DNA from 3 places in the Zoogloea oryzae genome. Region 3 is predicted to be linked to each of the others. Evidence: riboswitches for the same ligand, from Rfam matches in the RefSeq annotation. Region 3 holds a riboswitch; each other region holds the start of a gene.
The links. A riboswitch is a leader RNA that binds a small molecule or an ion and turns the genes downstream of it on or off. The one in region 3 is predicted to bind cobalamin.
Positions count from the first base shown of each region.

Region 1: it holds a riboswitch for cobalamin, as region 3 does, so the genes downstream of both, QQK25_RS19415 (energy-coupling factor ABC transporter permease) here and QQK25_RS03475 (ribonucleoside-diphosphate reductase subunit alpha) in region 3, are expected to answer to the same signal.
Region 2: it holds a riboswitch for cobalamin, as region 3 does, so the genes downstream of both, QQK25_RS21850 (TonB-dependent receptor) here and QQK25_RS03475 (ribonucleoside-diphosphate reductase subunit alpha) in region 3, are expected to answer to the same signal.

Region 1 covers NZ_BSPX01000081.1:11,607-18,954, reverse strand. Annotated here, with positions in the region: partial or broken gene cbiE (precorrin-6y C5,15-methyltransferase (decarboxylating) subunit CbiE) at 1-162, opposite strand, end outside; gene QQK25_RS19435 (cobalt-precorrin-5B (C(1))-methyltransferase) at 155-1,321, opposite strand; gene QQK25_RS19430 (precorrin-8X methylmutase) at 1,311-2,003, opposite strand; gene QQK25_RS19425 (sirohydrochlorin chelatase) at 1,996-2,895, opposite strand; gene cobM (precorrin-4 C(11)-methyltransferase) at 2,892-3,692, opposite strand; gene QQK25_RS19415 (energy-coupling factor ABC transporter permease) at 3,696-4,334, opposite strand; cobalamin riboswitch at 4,550-4,767, opposite strand; gene QQK25_RS19410 (sensor histidine kinase) at 4,816-6,921, opposite strand; gene QQK25_RS19405 (sigma-54-dependent transcriptional regulator) at 6,906-7,348, opposite strand, start outside.
Region 2 covers NZ_BSPX01000126.1:2,587-5,959, forward strand. Annotated here, with positions in the region: gene QQK25_RS21850 (TonB-dependent receptor) at 1-1,927, opposite strand, end outside; cobalamin riboswitch at 2,063-2,303, opposite strand; gene cobU (bifunctional adenosylcobinamide kinase/adenosylcobinamide-phosphate guanylyltransferase) at 2,368-2,925, shown strand; partial or broken gene QQK25_RS21860 (nicotinate-nucleotide--dimethylbenzimidazole phosphoribosyltransferase) at 3,008-3,373, shown strand, end outside.
Region 3 covers NZ_BSPX01000005.1:70,003-77,350, forward strand. Annotated here, with positions in the region: gene epsE (polysaccharide export protein EpsE) at 1-723, opposite strand, end outside; gene QQK25_RS03460 (porin family protein) at 711-2,015, opposite strand; gene QQK25_RS03465 (undecaprenyl-phosphate glucose phosphotransferase) at 2,300-3,691, shown strand; gene QQK25_RS03470 (MBL fold metallo-hydrolase RNA specificity domain-containing protein) at 3,869-5,281, opposite strand; cobalamin riboswitch at 5,466-5,665, shown strand; gene QQK25_RS03475 (ribonucleoside-diphosphate reductase subunit alpha) at 5,812-7,348, shown strand, end outside.

The DNA.
Region 1 (7,348 bases), on a different contig from region 3:
CGCCCGTTGCTCCACCCGGGAGGGAAGGTGGGGGGCAACGAGGTCAAGCGTGCGGCGGGCGCCGATTAACAGGTCGCAGCCGGCGAGGCGGGCGCGGGCAAGCTCGCCCAGCCCGGCCCAGCCGTCGTCGAGGATGCCGATGAGGGCGCAGGGTTCAGACAAGTTCGTGTTCCTCCACGGTGACGATGGGGACGCCTTCGAAATTGCAGGCGAGCACGGTGAGGCGGTGGGGGCCGGGGTAGCGCTGGCGCAGGCTGCGGATGGCCCGCTCGGCGAGGGCCCGGTGGAAGGCCACCGCCAGATCCAGTTCGGCCAGCCTTTCGGCGGCGAAGCGGGCGGTTTCGGCGGCGCGGATCTCGGCCACCAGATCGGGCGGGGCGCCCACTTCGGCGGCGGCCGAGGCGATCAGCTCGCGGTCGACCTCTTCGCGCCAGGCGTGGGTGACCGACAGGCCCTGGGCGATCTTGGTGAGCTTGCCGACCATGGCGCCGACGATGATGTGCTGCATGTGCTGCTTCACCGCGGTCTGGAAGGCGGCCTTGACGAAGTCGCCCATCTGCACGAAGCAGGCTTCGTCGAGGGCCGGGTAGCAGCGCATGGCGCATTTCTCGGTGCGCCCGCCGGTGGTGAAGACGACGCTGGTGTGGCCCTGGTTGGCGGCCACATCCACGGCCTGCACCACGCTGGCCCGGAAAGCGGCGGTGGAGTACGGACGGACAATGCCGGTGGTGCCGAGGATGGAGATGCCGCCCAGGATGCCAAGGCGGGCGTTGAGGGTCTTCTTGGCCATCTCGTCGCCGCCGGGCACCGAGATGGTCACGGCGAGCCCGTCGCCGGCGTCGAGGATGGGGCTGCCGGCGGCCCGCACGTTGTCGCCGATGTTGCGCCGGGGCACCGGGTTGATGGCCGGGCCGCCCACGTCGAGGCCGAGGCCGGGCTTGGTGACGATGCCGACCCCTGGCCCGCCGCGCAGCACGATCTGCCCGGAGGCGCCGGGCAGGCGCTCGACTTCGACGGTGAGGTGGGCGCCGTTGGTGGCGTCCGGGTCGTCGCCGGCGTCCTTGATGCTGACTGCCCGGGCGCGCTGGCCGTCGGTCCACCCGTCGCAGATCGGGAAGCGCACCCGCTGGGTGTTGGGCAGCACGCAGTCCACAAAATCCGGCACCCGGCCATGGACCAGCCCGAGGGTGGCGGCGGCCGCGGCGGCGGCCGAGTTGGCGCCGGTGGAGAAGCCCGTGCGGTTGCCGCGATCCCGTTTCGGGTCGCCCTTGCGGATCTTGTCGGGGGCCGCGTGGCCGGCCACGGCGAGCTCAGAGGCCATTGCGCTGGTGTTCCTCGGCCTGACCGAGGAGGGCGTGGATGGCGGCGACGACCAGGGTCGAGCCGCCCTTGCGGCCGCGGATCGCCACCCACGGCACGTCGCCCACCGTCATCAGCAGATCCTTGGATTCGGCGGCCGACACGAAGCCGACCGGCATGCCGATCACCAGCGCGGGGCGCGCGCCTTCCTCGCGGATCAGCCGCACCACCTCGATGAGCGCGGTGGGGGCGTTGCCGATGCCGACGATGGCGCCGTCGAGCAGGCCCAGCCGGTGGGCCTTGCGCATGGCCTGCACGGCGCGGGTGGTGTCTTCGCGGCGGGCGGCGTCGATCACGTCGGGGTCGGAGATGAACTGGTGGGTGGTGATGCCGAAGTGTTCGAGGCGCGGCCGGGAGAGGCCGACGCAGATCATCTCCACGTCGGCCACCACCGGCGTGCCGCCGGCCAGGATGCGGGCGAGGCCGGCCTGCATCGCCCGGGGGTGGAAGACGGTGAGGCCGTTGAACTCGAAGTCGGCGTTGGCGTGGATCATCCGGCGCACCAGCGGCCACTGGTCGGCGCTGTAGGCGTGGGGGCCGGTTTCGGCATCGATGATGGCGAAGGAGTCGTGCTCGATGGCGCGGCCGGCTGCGGTGAGCTGTTCGGTGACGATGTTGGTGGTGCGCATGGTGGGATCAGGCATGGACGGCGACGGGGTGGACGTGCGCGTGGTCGTGCCCGTGGTCGTGGCCCGGGACGTGGGTGTGGCTGTGGTCGTGGAGGTGTTCGGCTTCGGCGGCCTGACGGTATTTGCAGCCGTCGCATTCGAGCAGCCCGCCTTCGGGCAGGGCGTGGCCGGCGACTTTGGCGTCGAGGAGGTCGAAGACGCCCTTGTCGAAACCGAAGTGGGTGCCCAGCGCGAAGGCGATCTGCGGGTACTGGGCGTGCAGGCGCGCCACCTGGGCCTTGATGCGCTCCATCAGCACGCCGGTGAAGAGGTACACCGGCACGATGGCCAGCTGGGTCATGCCCAGGCGCACCTGGCGCTGGACGACGCTTTCGAGGCGCGGCCAGGTGACGCCGGTGAAGGCCAGGTCGACCAGCTCGAAGTCGTTGTCCTCGAACAGCCAGCGGGCCATCTTGGCGAGCTCGCCGTTGGCGCCGGCGTCGGACGAGCCGCGGCCGAGGAGGATCACGCCGGTGGTCTGCGGGTCGGGCATGGCGAGGGCCTTCATCAGGCGGTCGAGCTGGCCTTGCAGCACCTGCAGGATCTCGCGGCCCATGCCCAGGTGGCGGGCGCAGCTGAAGCGCACGGCCGGGTGGCGGGCGCGGGCGGCTTCGATGGCGGCGGGCAGCTCCATCTTCACGTGGCCGGCGGCGTTGAGGATGAAGGGGATTACCAGCACGTGGCGGGTATCGCGGGCGGCGCGGTCGAGGCCGTCGTCGAGGAGCACGTCGGCGTGCTCGATGAAGCAGGTTTCGATGCGCCAGGCGGGGTGACGTTCGCGCCACTGGGCGGCGAAGTGGAGGATCTCGGTGTTGCCGTCCCGGTTGCGGGAGCCGTGGCCCACCAGGAGGATCGTGGTGTCGTTCATGCGGGGTTCTCCGGGGCGCGGGCCGTCGCCTTGCGGAAACGGTGCGCGAAGGCGGGGTCGTAGAGCTTGGAGCGGGCGAGGGTCGGCCAGTCGGCGGCGCCCAGGGTGGGGCTGGCGACGATCATGGCCTGGCTGGCGATCTTCTCGGCCTGGCAGCGCTGCTTGATGTCGGCGAGGGTGCCGCGGACGATCTTCTCGTCGCCGGGCCAGCTGGCCTTCTGGACGACCAGGATCGGCGCGTCCTCGGCCCAGCCGGCGGCGCGCAGGGCGCGCTGGACTTCGTGCAGCAGGGTGATCGACAGGAAGATGCACAGGGTGCTGCGGTGGGCGGCGAGGGCTTCGAGCTCCTCGCCCGGCGGCATGGGCGTGCGCCCGGCCACGCGGGTGAGGATCACCGTCTGGGTGACTTCCGGCAGGGTCAGGGTTTCGCCGGCGGCGGCGGCCGAGGCGAAGGCCGACGACACGCCGGGCACCACCGCCCACTCGACGCCGGCGGCGGTGAGCGGGCGGGTCATCTCGACCAGCGCGCCGTACAGGCCGGGGTCGCCGGTCTGCAGGCGCACCACGCAGGCGTGGCGGGCGCTCTGGTCGAGCAGCCAGGCGGTCATCTCCTCGAGGGTCATGTCCTTCGAGTCGCGGATCGCGCAGCCGGGCGGCGCGAACAGAGTGGCCGCCTGATCCACCAGCGAGCCGGCGTAGAGGATCGCGCCGGCGCTTTCGAGCAGGCGCCGCCCCTTGACGGTGAGGAGTTCAGGATCGCCGGGGCCGGCGCCCACGAACCAGACCTTGCCGGTCATGGCTCAGACCGCCTGGGGCTGGAAGCACAGCCGCACCACCGCGCTGTGCTGGCGGCGGGCGATGGCATGCACCGTCAGCAGCGTGAGGATCGGCTCGACGGCCACGATGGCGGCGTAGGAGGAGGCGAAGGAAAGCCAGGCGGAGAGCGGCGTCGCCACCTCGCCGATGGCCAGCCAGAAGCCGACCATCAGGGTGACGCCGCCGTAGAAGGCCGCGTCGAGCTTGAGGATGCTGCGCAGCGTGGGCTGGGCGTCGGCGGCGCGCAGGCGCTGGCCGAGGGTGGCATGCACCAGCACCAGCGGCAGGGCCAGCGAGAGGGTATTGACGCCCAGGTGGAGCAGGTCGGCCGGCGCGAAGAGCAGCCCCTGGGCCAGCAGGCCGAGGGCGAAGCCGAACAGCGTCGGCACGAAGCCCAGCGCCAGGTAGAGCGGCATGGCGCCCAGGAAGTGCAGCTCGGATGGCCCCACCGGCAGGTGGAAGGCCTGCATGAACAGGGTGAAGGCGACCGCCGCGATCAGGCTGCGGACGATCAGCTGCGGTGCTTTGAGGAGGTGGACCGACTGGCTGCCCAGCAGGGCGACGGCGGCGGCGTTGGCGGCGAGGATCTTGGCACTGGCGACGTACCCCGGTTCGATGTGCATCTTGCTTCCCTTCGTGACGATTGGACGAAGTGCGGCAAGGCATCGGGGGGCGCGCAGAAGCAGCGAAAGACGAAAAGACGGACCGGTGGCCGGCGGGCCGGGCAGGCAAAGACCAGTGGCGGACGTGGTTCCGGAAAGGCGGATGGAACGGGAACGGACGGACAGTGATCGGGCAAGCCCATCGGTCGGCTCTGCCCACACCCCGGGGCCAATACCACACCAAAACGTCACAGGCCGGTCTTCTGGCTCGCCTTCATCCTCTTCTGCCGACCTTCCCGTGCGCGAGCACAGTGGCGTTGAGCAGATTCGTCAGGCTTACAGCAGCGGGGGCTGCGCCGGAATGGCCAGGGAGCGCGTGCTCCCGACGTCACCGGACTTCCCGTTTCACCTTGCCTGCAGACGCAGGCTCGGCACCCGTAACGGTGCGGAGTCTAACCGCATGTGCTGCGGGGCGGCAAGCGTTTGCGGTATGCGGGGTGGTTCAGCCCTTGGCCGGCCCGATCCACCGGGCGGCGAAGCCGGGGGCGCTGGGGGCGTCGCTGTAGCGGGCTTCGCTGCGCAGGCGGACGGTGAAGCAGGCGCCTTCGCCGGGGTGGCTGGTGACACCGATGCTGCCGCCGTAGCGCTCGATGATGGCGTAGCTGATCGACAGCCCGAGGCCGGTGCCCGAGCCTTTCTTGGTGGTGAAGAAGGGGTCGAAGATGCGCGACAGATCCTCGGCGGCGATGCCCTGGCCGGTGTCGCACACCTGGATGTCGGCGCCGACGGGCTGGCCGTCCTCGATCCAGTCGCGGCTGCTGAGGGTGAGTCGGCCGCCTTCGGGCATGGCCTGGATGGCGTTGACGATGAGGTTGATGAGCACCTGCTGGAGCTCGCTGGTGTTCACCTCGACGCGGCAGGTGGCGGCGTTGTCCACGCGCACTTCGATCTGCCGGCGCTCCAGGTTGTGGCGGGTGAGCACCAGGCAGTCGGCGATCACCTGGGCCGGGTCGATGCCTTCGGCGTAGCCGGCGAACTCGCCGGGGCGGGCAAACTGGAGCAGCTTGGTGACGATGAGCCAGATGCGGTGGGTCTGCTCGTGGATCAGGCGGATCTCCTCCTTCACCGGCGCGGCGGCGGGGCCGAGGATCTCCTGCAGCACGTCGAGGTTGCCCTGGATGACGGCCACCGGGTTGTTGATCTCGTGGGCGACGCCGGCGGTGAGCTCGCCGATGGCGGCGAGCTTTTCGGTCATCGCCAGGTGCTGGCGGGCCTGGTCCAGCGTGGCGTTGGCGGCCTCGAGCTCGCGGGTGCGCTCGGCCACCTTGCGGTCGAGCTCGTCGCCCCAGCGCTGGAGCTCCATGCGCCGGGCGGCGAGGTTGTCGAGGAGCTGGTCGAAGGCAGCGGCGAGCTGGCCGATCTCGTCGCGGCTGGTGACGGCGCCGACCCGGGCGTCGTGGTCGCCCTCGCCTACCTGGCGGATGGTGGCGCTGAGGCGCTCCATCGGCTTGAACACGCTGCGCGCCCAGTTGAGCGACAGCACCGCGCCGGCGATGCTGACGGTGACGAACACCGCGAAGAGGGTGAGCAGCGCGCCGTGCATGGCGTCGCTGAAGGGCGCCTCGAGGAAGCCCACGTAGAGCATCCCGACCCGGTTGCCGAAGCTGTCGATGACCGGCTCGTAGCCGGACACGTAGTAGTCGTTCACCACGAAGGCGGTGTCGAGCCACACCTTGCCTTCGCCCAGCACGTGGTCGCGCACGGCCTGGGAGGCGCGGGTGCCGAGGGCCCGGTCGCCGGCGAAGAGACGCACGTTGGTGGCGATGCGGGCGTCGCCCAGGAACAGCGTGGCGGTGCCCTTGCTGCCCAGGGGCAGGGTGCCGTCCCGGTAGATGATGGCGTTGATGCGGTCGACCATCTCGCTGTTGCCGTTGAGGAGCACGCCGCCTTCGAGCACGGCCGTGGTGCGGCGGGCGTCGTCCTTGACCGGGGTGGCGGAGTGGATCAGCAGCCCGCGGGTTTCCTCGCTGCGGGTGTCCGGGGCGGCGGCGGGGGTGGGCACCAGGGCCAGCCGGGCGCGGCGGGCGAGGCTGCGGTCGATGGCGGCGAGGTGCTCGGCGTCGAACACGTCGATGGCGGTGGAGGCTTCGCCGGCCACCGCGGCGTTCACCACCGGCCAGTGGGTGCGTTCGGCGTGGGAGCCGGTGGCGTGCGGGGTGGCGATGATGCGCCCGTGGGCGTCGAGGAGAAACAGGAAATCCAGCCCGGCCTGCTGGCGGGCTTCTTCGAGGTAGGCGCGCAGGGCTTCGGGCGATCCGCCGGCCATGGCCCGGGCGAGGCGCTGGCTGCCGGCCAGGGCGTCCAGATCCACGGCCACGTTCTGGCGCATCCGGGCGAAGTATTCGTGGGCGGTGACGAGATCGGAGCCGACCTTGTAATTGACCAGCCGGTGGTAGCCCTCATTGCCCCACAGCCACACCAGCCCGAGGAGCATCGGCACCCCCAGCAGCAGGGGTGCCAGCACCATCGCCAGCAGTTTGGCGCGGACGGAGCGGCTGAGGCGTTCGGCGAGGCTGCCCACGTCGGGTGGCGTCAGGCCACGCCCCACTCGATCGCCTTGCGGTCGAGGGTCTTGCGGGAGACGCCCAGCAGCGCGGCGGCCCGGGCGCGGTTGCCGCCGCACTGGTCGAGCACCGCCAGGATGTGGCGCTTCTCGACCTCGGCCAGCGACAGGGGGAGCGGATCGGAGAAGCCGGCGGCTTCGCCGGTGGCGGGCAGGCTGCCGAGGATCAGCGAGCGTTCGATGAGGTTGCGCAGCTCGCGCACGTTGCCGGGCCAGGCGTAGGCGGCGAGGCGGGCGAGATCGGCCGGGCCGAGGTTGAGGGGTGGCAGGCCGAGGCGGGTGGACAGCTGGGCGTTGAAGTGGAGGGCCAGGTCGGCGATGTCGGCGCGCCGTTCGCGCAGCGGCGGGATGGTGACGGTGACCACCTCGAGCCGGTAGAACAGGTCTTCCCGGAAGCGCCCGGCGGCCACCT
Region 2 (3,373 bases), on a different contig from region 3:
CGTAGCGCACCGAGCCGAACAGGGTGCGGCCTTCCGCCGGGTAGAAGTAGTAGTCGCCGGCGAAGGACGAGTACAGGGCGTAGGGCGCGTACTTCTGGTTGGTGGCGTTGGCGAGGCGCAGCTGCAGCGTCACGTCACGCACCTTCCAGTCGGCGTGCAGATCGAGGATGCCGTAGCCGTCGAGCATCTCCTTGGTGTTGTCGAAGTCGCCCCCGAAGCGGCGCTTGCCCACGTGGGTCCAGGTGGCGCCGTAGCGGCCGGCGGTGGCGGCGTCGAACACCGCGCCGACCCGGTACTTGAGGTTGGGCACGAGGGTGACGGTGTTGCCGCTGTAGGGGCCATCCACGAACTTGGCGTTCTGGGTGATGAGGCCGGCGTTGAGCTCGAGGTTACGCAGGGCGCGCCAGCGGGCTTCGAGTTCGAGGCCTTCGCGGCGGGTGCGGTCGAAGTTCTCGTTGGCGTAGGTGATGGGGTTGTAGCCGATCTCGTCGGTGAGGCTGAGGCGGTAGATGGCGCCTTGCACCATCAGGCCGTCGGCCTTGTAGCGGGCGCCGACTTCGAGGTTGGTGCCGTGCTGGGGCCGCACGTTGCCGCCGGTGAACACCGGGGCGTAGGTGAGCGGGTCGTAGCCGAAGAGCTCGTCGGTGTTGGCAAAGCGGAACACCTGGCCCCAGCGGGTGAACAGCCGGGTGCTGCGGTCGAGATCCCAGGCGAGGCCGGCTTCGAAGGCGTTGCGGGCGTGGGTGGCTTCGCCGTCGATGCCATTGGCGCGGTCTTCGGCGTGCTGGCGGACAATCTGCCGGCGCCCGCCCAGGGTGAGGTGCAGGTCGGAGCGGAGCGAGGTGGTGTTCTGCACGTAGAAGGCGCGCGAGAGCTGCGAGCCAGCTTGATCCAGCGCGACGTTGTCCACCTTGCCGTGGAACACATCCAGCCCGGCGACGGTGGTGCTGGCCAGCCCCGCCAGGCCATGGCGCCACTGCAGGCGCGGGGTGAAGGCGGTGGTGTCGCGGTTGGCGATGTAGGGCGTGGCGCCGTACACGGCGTTCTGGCGCGAGGTGTTGTAGGTGATCTCGCCTTCGAGCATCAGGGTGTCGGTGATGGCGTAGCGTACGCCCGGGCGCAGGCGGTAGCCCTCGCGCTTCTGGTGGTCGGTGAGGCTGCGGGCGCGGGAGGCGTCGGCGTCGTAGTCGGCGCGCTTGATGGAGCCCGGCAGGCCGTTGGAATCGCCGTAGGCGGCCACGTCGACGAAGACTTCGCGCTCGTCGCCAAGGATGTGCCCGACCCGGCCGGAGACGGCGCGCTGGTCGCCCTGGGTGTTCTTGCGCCAGCCGTTCACGTCGGCGTAGTTGGCGAAGATGTTGAAGTAGGTGGCGTCGGCCGAACCGGCGGCGGATACATCGACCCGGCGGTAGCCGTAGCTGCCGAGGGTGAGCCCGGCGCTGGCGCGGGGGGCGCCGGATTTGTCGGTGATGATGTTGATCACGCCGCCCACGCTGCGGTCGCCGAACAGCACGCCGCCGGTGCCACGCATCACTTCGACGCGCTCGACGTTGTGCAGCGGGATGGCCGACCAGTCGATGCCGCTCATGTCCACCGGGTTGAGGCGCTGGCCGTCCACGAGGATCAGGGTGTTGCTGCCGGCGGATTCGCCGAAGCCGCGCAGGTCGACCACCGTGTCGATGCCCAGCGCGCCGGACATCGGGCGCACATCCACGCCGGCGGCCATGCCGAGCACGTCGGGCAGGCTGGCGCCGCTGCGGACGATGTCGTCGCGGCTGATGCGGGTGAGGCTGACGGGGGCTTTGGAGTCGGCGTCGTCGAAGCGGCTGGCGCTGACGACGACTTCGGGCTGCACGTCGGCGGCATGGGCCGGCGCGGCAAGGGCGGCAGCCACGGCGAGCGCGACGGCGGAAAGGCGGTTGATCATTTTTATGTGTTCTCCCTGGCCCGCTGGCGTCCCCGCCGGATCGGGCAAATCATGTGTGGAAGCACGTGAGGGGAGAAACCGCGAGATGCGCCGGAGAACACCGGCCGCGCCCGTCGCCACCACCCCGTGGCACTTCCGCTTGGTGTGTCCGAGGCCGGTATCCGGGCTTGCAGGCTGGGCCGGGTGGATTGACCACCGGCCGCGGCGCGTCGCCTTCCCAGGTTGAAAAACCCAGTGGCTCATTGACGCGCCATGCACCTGCTTACCGTTGCGGGGGCAGCACAGGCATGACGGCTTCGAGGAAGACCGCGCACCTGTTTCCCGTTTAACTCCTGGGCCGGATGGCCCGTGGAGCACCTGGAGCACTTTGTTGCCGGCAGACATCGCCGCCGGCACACAGCCTGCGATAATACCACCAATTCAGACACTTCCGGATTTCCATGAGCTGCGAACTGATCCTCGGCGGCGCCCGTTCGGGCAAGAGCCGCCTTGCAGAACAACGGGCCGCGGGCAGCGGCGCTGCCGTGCATGTCATCGTCACCGCCGAGGCGCTGGACGCCGAAATGGACGCCCGCATCACCCGCCATCAGGCCGACCGCCCCGCCGGCTGGCAGGTGGTCGAAGCGCCCCGCCAGCTCGCCGCGGCCCTCGAGGCCACCGCCGCGCCCGATCGCTGCGTGGTGGTCGACTGCCTGACCTTGTGGCTCGCCAACCTGCTGGACGGCGCCGAAACCCTCGCCCCCGGCGAAGGCGCCGAGTTGCTGCCGATGTTCGCCCGGGAGCGCGCCGCGCTGCTCGACCTGATCCCCCGCCTGCCCGGCCGGGTGATCTTCGTCGCCAACGAGGTGGGCCTTGGCCTGGTGCCCGAAACGCCGCTCGGCCGGCTGTTCCGCGACGAGGCCGGCCGCGTCAATCAGGCCGTGGCGGCCCTGTGCGAGCGGGTGGTCTTCGTCGCCGCCGGCCTGCCGCTGGTCCTCAAGGACACGCCCCGCCCCTGACCCCACTTCCCACCCTTCCCATTTCCCACCACCCGCCCCGCCCTGCTAGCATCCGCCGCTTCGCCCCGCCCCCGCCGCCGTCATGACCTACGCCATCGCCCGCCCCGACCAGGGCATCGCCGCCGCCCTCCAGCAGCGCATCGACACCAAGACCAAGCCCCTCGGCGCCCTCGGGCGGCTCGAAACGCTGGCGAAGCAGATCGGGCTCGTCCAGCAGACGTGCTCGCCCGAACTGCGCCAGCCGCAGATGCTGGTCTTCGCCGGCGATCACGGTGCGGCCAAGGCCGGCGTGTCGGCCTACCCCCAGGACGTGACCTGGCAGATGGTCGAGAACTTCCTGGCCGGTGGCGCCGCGATCAATGTCTTCGCCCGCCAGATGGGCCTCGGCCTGACGGTGGTGGATGCCGGCGTGGCCCATGATTTCCGCCCGCGCCCCGGCCTCATCGAC
Region 3 (7,348 bases):
GCTGAGGCCACCGCCCATGGCGAGGGCCTGCAGCACGGTCATCTGGCGCTCGATGCGGTAGGCGCCGGAGCGCTGCACCTCGCCATACACGTACACCTGCGGGGCGCGATGCACGTAAAGGGTGTCGCCCGCCATCACCGGCAGGTCCTTCTCCGGCGTCCAGGTGACGAAGAGTTCGGTCACGTCGATCTCGGCGCGCACCCGGCGGCCGCTGCGCATCCCGGTGAGGATCACCTTGTCGGCGCCCTGGGGCGCCATGCCGCCGGCCAGGGCCAGGGCGTCGGTGACCTTCATCGCGGTGCTCTCGAGCGGGTAGCGACCGGGCCGGGCCACCTGGCCAAGCACCGCCACCTGGGCGCCGCGCACCTGCTGGAGCACCACCGTGACCTGGGGCTGGAGCACGAAGCCGCCCTTCTTCAGGCCGTCGGCGATGGCCTTCTCGGCGCCCGCCACGCTCAGCCCGCCCACCTGCACGTTGCCCACCAGCGGGTAGCTGATCGAGCCGGTCTCGGAGACGCGGGTCTCGAGGCTGAGATCCGGGTTCTGGAAGACCGAGATCTTCAGCCCGTCACCCGGCCCGAGGCGATATTCCTGGGCGGCCGGTTCCTGCCCGGCGGCCTCCCGCGCATGGGCCGGCACCAGGCCGGCGACGAGCGCGAGCCCGGTCACCAGCGCGCCCAGCGCCGCCTTGCCGCGCTTCCAACCTGTCGTCAAAACACCCACTGCAAGCTCCCCGCCAATGTCCAATAGTTGAAACTCTGTGCCGCCTCGGTCGAACTGCGCCGTTCCCGCGTCAGCGAGGTGATCCAGCGCGTCCGCGGCGTCAGCTGCCAGGTGCCGGCCACCGCGGCCAGCACACCCTTGTCTTCCCGCTGGGAGGCGGTGCTCACACCGAAACCGGGGTCGCCCCGGTACTGGGCGTCACGCCATTCCAGGCGGCTGTCCACCCGCAGCTTCGGCGAGTACTCCCACACCGCCCCGAAACGTAGGCCCTTCACGGCCACGTAGTTCGAGACGAAATCCTGGGCCGGCTCCACGTCGTGGCGCAGCGTGGTACTGATCAGCGTGCGCGGCGTCACCCGCCACTCGAAGCCGACGCTCCCGTTGTGGCCCGTGTAGTTGTTCTGCGGAAAGCGCTGGTAGCTGCGGCTCACCGTACCCAGCCGGGCCAGCAGGCGCGTTCCGCTTCGCAGCGGCAGCGTCGCTTCTGCGAAGAATTCGTCCTGCTCGAAGCGCGATTCGCTCAGACCAGTGACCGTCACCGGCGCGTTGGGGTACTGCCCCTGGGCACGCCGGCGGGTCACCGCCACCACCGCTCCCGACGCCGGCGCGTAGCGCAGCACAGCGTCAAAACCGGCAAAATCGATCTCGTTGCTGGGCCGCGAGCCATCCGGATATCGCCGGCTGCCCTGCCCCACCTGCGCGCCGACAAACCAGTCCGGCGCCACCTGATAAAACCCGCCGGCCGTGAACTGCCGCGTCACACCCAGGCTGCGCTGCTGCTGGCGGTAGTACGCAAAATCGTCGGTCGCCTCGCGCTGTTCAGCGGAGAGCTCACCCTTCCAGTCCGGCCCGGCTGTCCAGCGCCAGCGGCCCACGAGGCTGTTGGCGTTGTTGTCCAGAAAACCGAACTCCCGGTAACGCGACACCGCCAGCTCGTAATCGAGGGTGAACTGCTGCCCCGCGTAGTACTTCTCCAGGCCCAGGCCCAGCTTGGTGGTGCTGTTCCAGTCGCCCATCCCCTTCAGGCCGGCCGCGGTGGCCGCCGCCGCACCGGAGAGCCGGAACAGGTTGCTGTCGTAGGTGAAGGTTTCGCTAACGCTGATCCGCGAGCCGATGCCCTTGCCCAGCGGCAGGTCGATGGGGTCGCTGCCCCGGTCTTCCGCCGCCACCTTTGCCGACTCGTCGGACAGCGCCCGGCTCAGCTCCAGATACGGCGGGTCCGGCTCGTCGCTCTCGAAAAGCGGCCCCGGCCTGCGCGGTTCGCCCAGCATGGTCGAAACGTGGAGGGCCACGCCTTCGCTACCAAAAGCGGGCAGACCTGCCCCGATCAGCAGCAAAACACCCCCGACACGAACACCAAAATCACGCAAATCCGCACCCCGATTAGCAAGTTGCAGCATCTTGAGGGAGAAGCGGACGAAATCAAGCCAAATTTTACGCATTTTGCAAAAGCACCGGCGTTCTGCACAGTTTTTTGCAAACAAATTCACATATCCAATAAATTTGACATTAACAATATCGAACTTGCAGTACATTCCGCATCGACCAGACAACCATCGGGATACAACAGTCCGCCATGCAGGCCGCCATCGAACGACAGGCGCCGGGCATCAAGCCCCACCTGTCCCTGATCTCCATCTTCGAGGCCCTTCTCGACCCGATCGCCTTCTCCGGCAGCCTGCTGGGGGTGGCGAACTGGTTTGGCGTGGGCGGGCAGCCTGCCTACGCGGTGCTGGCGATCACGGTGTTCCTGCTGGCCCAGCCGATGCCGATGCACATCGACAGCGGCCTCAAGGCGCTGTACCGGGGAAGCTGGCTGAAGGGGGTCGCGCTGTTCGGCATCCTCACCCTGATCGGCCTCTTGACGGGCTTTGGCAGCGCCTACGCGCCAGAGGTACTGCTGGTGTGGTTCGTGGTCGGGCCGGCGACGGCCGCCCTCGCCCGCCATGCCGCCCACACCTTCACGCCGATGGTCATGGCCCACGCGGGCTACCGCCAGCGGGCGGTGATCGTGGGTGCCAGCCACGCCGGCCTGGCCGTGGCCGACCGTCTCGAACGCTCCCGCCGCGCCGGCAAGCGCCTGCTCGGCTTCTTTGACGACCGCCATTCGAGCCGCCACGCCCGCGCCGGCATCCACCATCTGGGCAAGATCAAGGATCTGGTGGACTACGTGCGCGACAACGACGTGGACGTGATCTACATCGCCCTGCCCATGAGCAGCCAGCCGCGCATCCTCCAGTTGCTGGACGAGCTGCGCGACACCACGGTGTCGATCTATTTCGTGCCGGATTTCTTCATGACCGACCTGATCCAGGCGCGCATGGACGACCTGGGCGGCCTGCCCGTGGTGGCGGTATGCGAATCACCGTTCACCGGCGTCAATGGCCTCTTCAAGCAGGCTTTCGATTTCATGCTGGCGGCGGCCATCCTGGTGATGATCTCGCCGCTGCTGGTGGCCATCGCCATCGCAGTGAAGGCCACTTCGCCGGGCCCGGTACTGTTCCGCCAGTACCGCTACGGCCTCGACGGGGAGCGCATCCTGGTCTACAAGTTTCGCTCCATGAGCGTCTGCGAGAACGGCGACACCATCACCCAGGCCCGGGTGGGCGACAGCCGGGTGACGCCTCTGGGCGCCTTTCTGCGGCGCACCTCGCTGGACGAGCTGCCCCAGTTCATCAACGTGCTCCAGGGCCGCATGAGCATCGTCGGCCCGCGCCCCCACGCTGTGGCCCACAACGAGACCTACCGCAAGCTCATCAAGGGCTACATGATCCGCCACAAGGTGCGCCCGGGCATCACCGGCTGGGCCCAGGTGAACGGTTGCCGGGGCGAGACCGAGACGCTGGACAAGATGAAGCGGCGCATCGACTTCGACCTGGAATACCTGCGCAACTGGTCCTTCCTGCTCGACCTGCGGATCATCCTGCGCACCGTCGGCCTGATCCGCAAAGACCCGAACGCTTACTGAGGCCGACCTGAAAATACGAAAACGCAGCCTGCCGAGGGCTGCGTTTTTTTGCTTCAGGGGGAGCGCGCGCGGTAGGTCGGACTTCAGTCCGACATCACGGGTTGAGCAGGCAGGGGTTGTTGGACTGAAGTCCGACCTACAGGGGCAGGACACTTCGTCTGCCCGCAACCGACGGACTTACAGCGTCAAGCTGTCGCCGGGCTTGGGCAGCATCACGTCCTTCCAGCCCAGCCGGTCGCGGATGGCCTGGGCGAAGGTGGCCGAGGCGCCGGCCTCGCCGTGGATCACGCAGGTGTGGCGCGGCGGGGTATGAACGCCGCCGATCCAGTCCAGCAGCCCGGCCTGATCGGCGTGGGCCGACAGCCCGCCCACCGTGTAGACGCGCGCCCGCACCGGCACCGGCTCGCCAAAGATGTGCACCAGCCGCGCCCCATCCACCAGCCGCCGGCCCAGCGTGCCGGCTGCCTGGAAGCCGGCGATCAGCACGCTGCATTCGCTGCGCGGCAGGTTCTCCCGCAGGTGATATTTGATCCTCCCGGCCTCGCACATGCCGCTGGCCGAGATGATGATCGCCCCGCTGCGCACGTCGTTGAGCGCCCGGGAGGCTTCCACGTCGGCCACGAACTCCAGCTTGAGCTTGTTCGGGTGCACCTTCAGCCACTCGAGCAGATCCCGCGTCTCGCTGTCGAGCAGCGCCGGGTGGGCCAGGGTGATGCGCGTCGCCTCGTTGGCCATGGGCGAATCCACGAACACCTTGAGGGGCTCCAGCCTTCCCTGCCGCACCAGATCGGCCAGGATGTAAATGATCTCCTGGGTGCGCCCCACCGCGAAGGACGGGATCACCAGATTGCCGTGGCAGGCCCGGGTGCGGCCGATGGCGGCGATGATCTCCTCCTCGGTCTCGGGCAGGGGGCGGTGCAGGCGGTCGCCGTAGGTGGATTCGATGAGCAGCAGGTCGGCCGACGGGATGATCTTCTCCGGGTCGTTCAGCACCGGCCGGTCGCGCATCCCGATGTCACCCGAGAACACCAGCCGGCGCGGCCGGCCCTCGCCCGCGGCGGTCACCTCCAGCCATGCCGAACCCAGGATGTGCCCCGCATCATGAAAGCGCACCGCGATGCCCGGCGCCGGCTCGATGGTCCTTCCGTAGGGCGCCGGCTGCAGCAGGCCGAGGGTGGTCTGGGCCTGGGCCACGGTGTAGAGCGGCGCCGCCACGCCCCGCTCGCTGCCGCCCCGGCGGTGCTGGTGGCGCAGCTGCCACTCGGATTCCTTCTCCTGAATGTGGGCGCTGTCGGGCAGGAGCACCGCCAGCAGGTCGATGGTGGCCGGCGTGGCGTAGATCGGGCCGCGGAAGCCCAGCACCGCCAGCCGCGGCAACAGGCCGGAGTGGTCGATGTGGGCGTGGGTCAGCAGCACGAAGTCGATGTCCCGCACGTCAAAGCCGAAATCCAGCGCCCGGAGGTTCTTGGCCCGGGCCTCGCGCCCGCCCTGGAACATCCCGCAATCGACCAGGAAGCGGACATCGCCGACTTCCACCAGGGTGCACGAGCCGGTCACCTCGCCGGCCGCGCCAAAGAAACGGACTCGCATTTGAACGCACCTCCTTGACGAATCGAGCATGAACCCGGCCAAGACGGATTGCAATGGCGCGCACTTCGCCGACCTCGCCCCATGCCGCGGACCCGCTGCCGGGGCGGACTAGATATGGGCCTCGACAACCCCCGACAGCCCTACCCGCAGTGCCCCGGCTTGACACGCCGGATACCACCCCCCTACCATCCGCCTCGTCATTGGTTCCCCGCAAGGGGATGAAAAGGGAAGCTGGTGCGAGGCCGTCGCCTCAAATCCAGCACTGCCCCCGCAACTGTAATCGGCGAGTTTCGTGCCCCCCACTGCCACTGGATGCGCTCCGGGAAGGCTGGCACGAGGCGACGACCCGAGAGTCAGGAGACCTGCCATGGCCCATTCCTTCAGTGCTTTTGGGGCGGGGTGTCCCTGAAACGAGGTGTCTTCCTGTCGCCACCGTGCGCCAGCGCGGATTGCAGGGCTTCCGCCCGTGCGTTGACGCCGGGCGCGGCTCCAGGTCCTCGATTCTCCGCCCCCCAATTCGGAGAATCGCCTTGCTCGCCACCGTTCAGACTCCATCCGCATCCGCCAGCGCGTCGGCCATCGCCGCCCTGCAGGTGATCCGCCGCAACGGCGCCGTCGTCGCCTTCAACGCTGACAAGATCGCCATCGCCATGAGCAAGGCCTTCCTGGCCGTCGAGGGCAGCGCCAGCGGCGGCTCGGCCCGGGTCCGGGAGATCGTCGCGCGGCTCACCGACACCGTGCTGCGCGCCCTCACCCGCCGCCTGCCCGATGGCGGCACGGTGTCCATCGAAGACATCCAGGATCAGGTGGAGCTGGCCCTGATGCGCTCCGGCGAACACGACGTGGCCCGGGCCTACGTGCTCTACCGCGAACGCCGCGCCGCCGAACGGGCTGCCGGCATGGCATCCGCGGGCACGCCGACCCTCCACGTGCTGGCCGACGGATGTCGCATTCCCCTCGACACCAACGCCCTGCTCCGCCACTGCGAGGCCGCCTTCGCCGGCCTGGGCAACGAGGTGTCGGCCCACGCGGTGCTCGATCTGGCCCTCCGGAACCTCTACGACGGCGTCCCGCTGGCCGACGTGGACCAGGCGCTGATCCTCGCCGCGCGCAACCTGATTGAGCGGGAGCCAGCCTACAACCGGGTCACCGCGCAACTCCTCCTCGCCAGCCTCGCCCGGGAAGTCCTCGGCCAGCCGGTGAGCCTGGCCGACCTGCCCGGCCACTACGCCGAGGCCCTGCCGGCCTTCATCCGCACCGGCATCAATGCCGAACTCCTCGACCCGCGCCTCGCCGAATTCGACCTGGGCCGCCTTGGCGCCGCCCTGGTGCCCGAGCGCGACCAGCAGTTTGGCTACCTGGGCCTGCAGACCCTCTACGACCGCTACTTCCTTCACATCGACGGGCGGCGCATCGAGCTGCCGCAGCTCTTCTTCATGCGCGTGGCGATGGGGCTCGCGGTGGGCGAGATTGACCGGGAGGCCCGCGCCATCGAGTTCTACAACCTGATCTCGTCCTTCGATTTCATGTGCTCGACGCCGACCCTGTTCAACAGCGGCACCCGCCACTCGCAGCTGTCGTCCTGCTACCTCACCACGGTATCGGACGACCTGGAAGGCATCTACCAGGCGGTCAAGGAGAACGCCCTGCTGCAGAAGTACGCCGGCGGCCTGGGCAACGACTGGACCCCGGTGCGCGCCCTGGGCAGCCGCATCAAGGGCACCAACGGCCAGAGCCAGGGGGTGATTCCCTTCCTCAAGGTGGTGAATGACACCGCGGTGGCGGTCAATCAGGGCGGCAAGCGCAAGGGCGCGGTGTGCGCCTATCTCGAAACCTGGCACCTGGACATCGAGGAGTTCCTCGACCTGCGCAAGAACACTGGCGACGAGCGCCGCCGCACCCACGACATGAACACCGCCAACTGGATTCCCGACCTGTTCATGAAGCGGGTGATGGACAACGCCGACTGGACGCTGTTCTCGCCGTCGGACGTGCCGGACCTTCACACCCGCTTCGGCGCCGATTTCGAGGCCGCCTACTGCGCCCACGAGGCCCGGGCCGACGCCG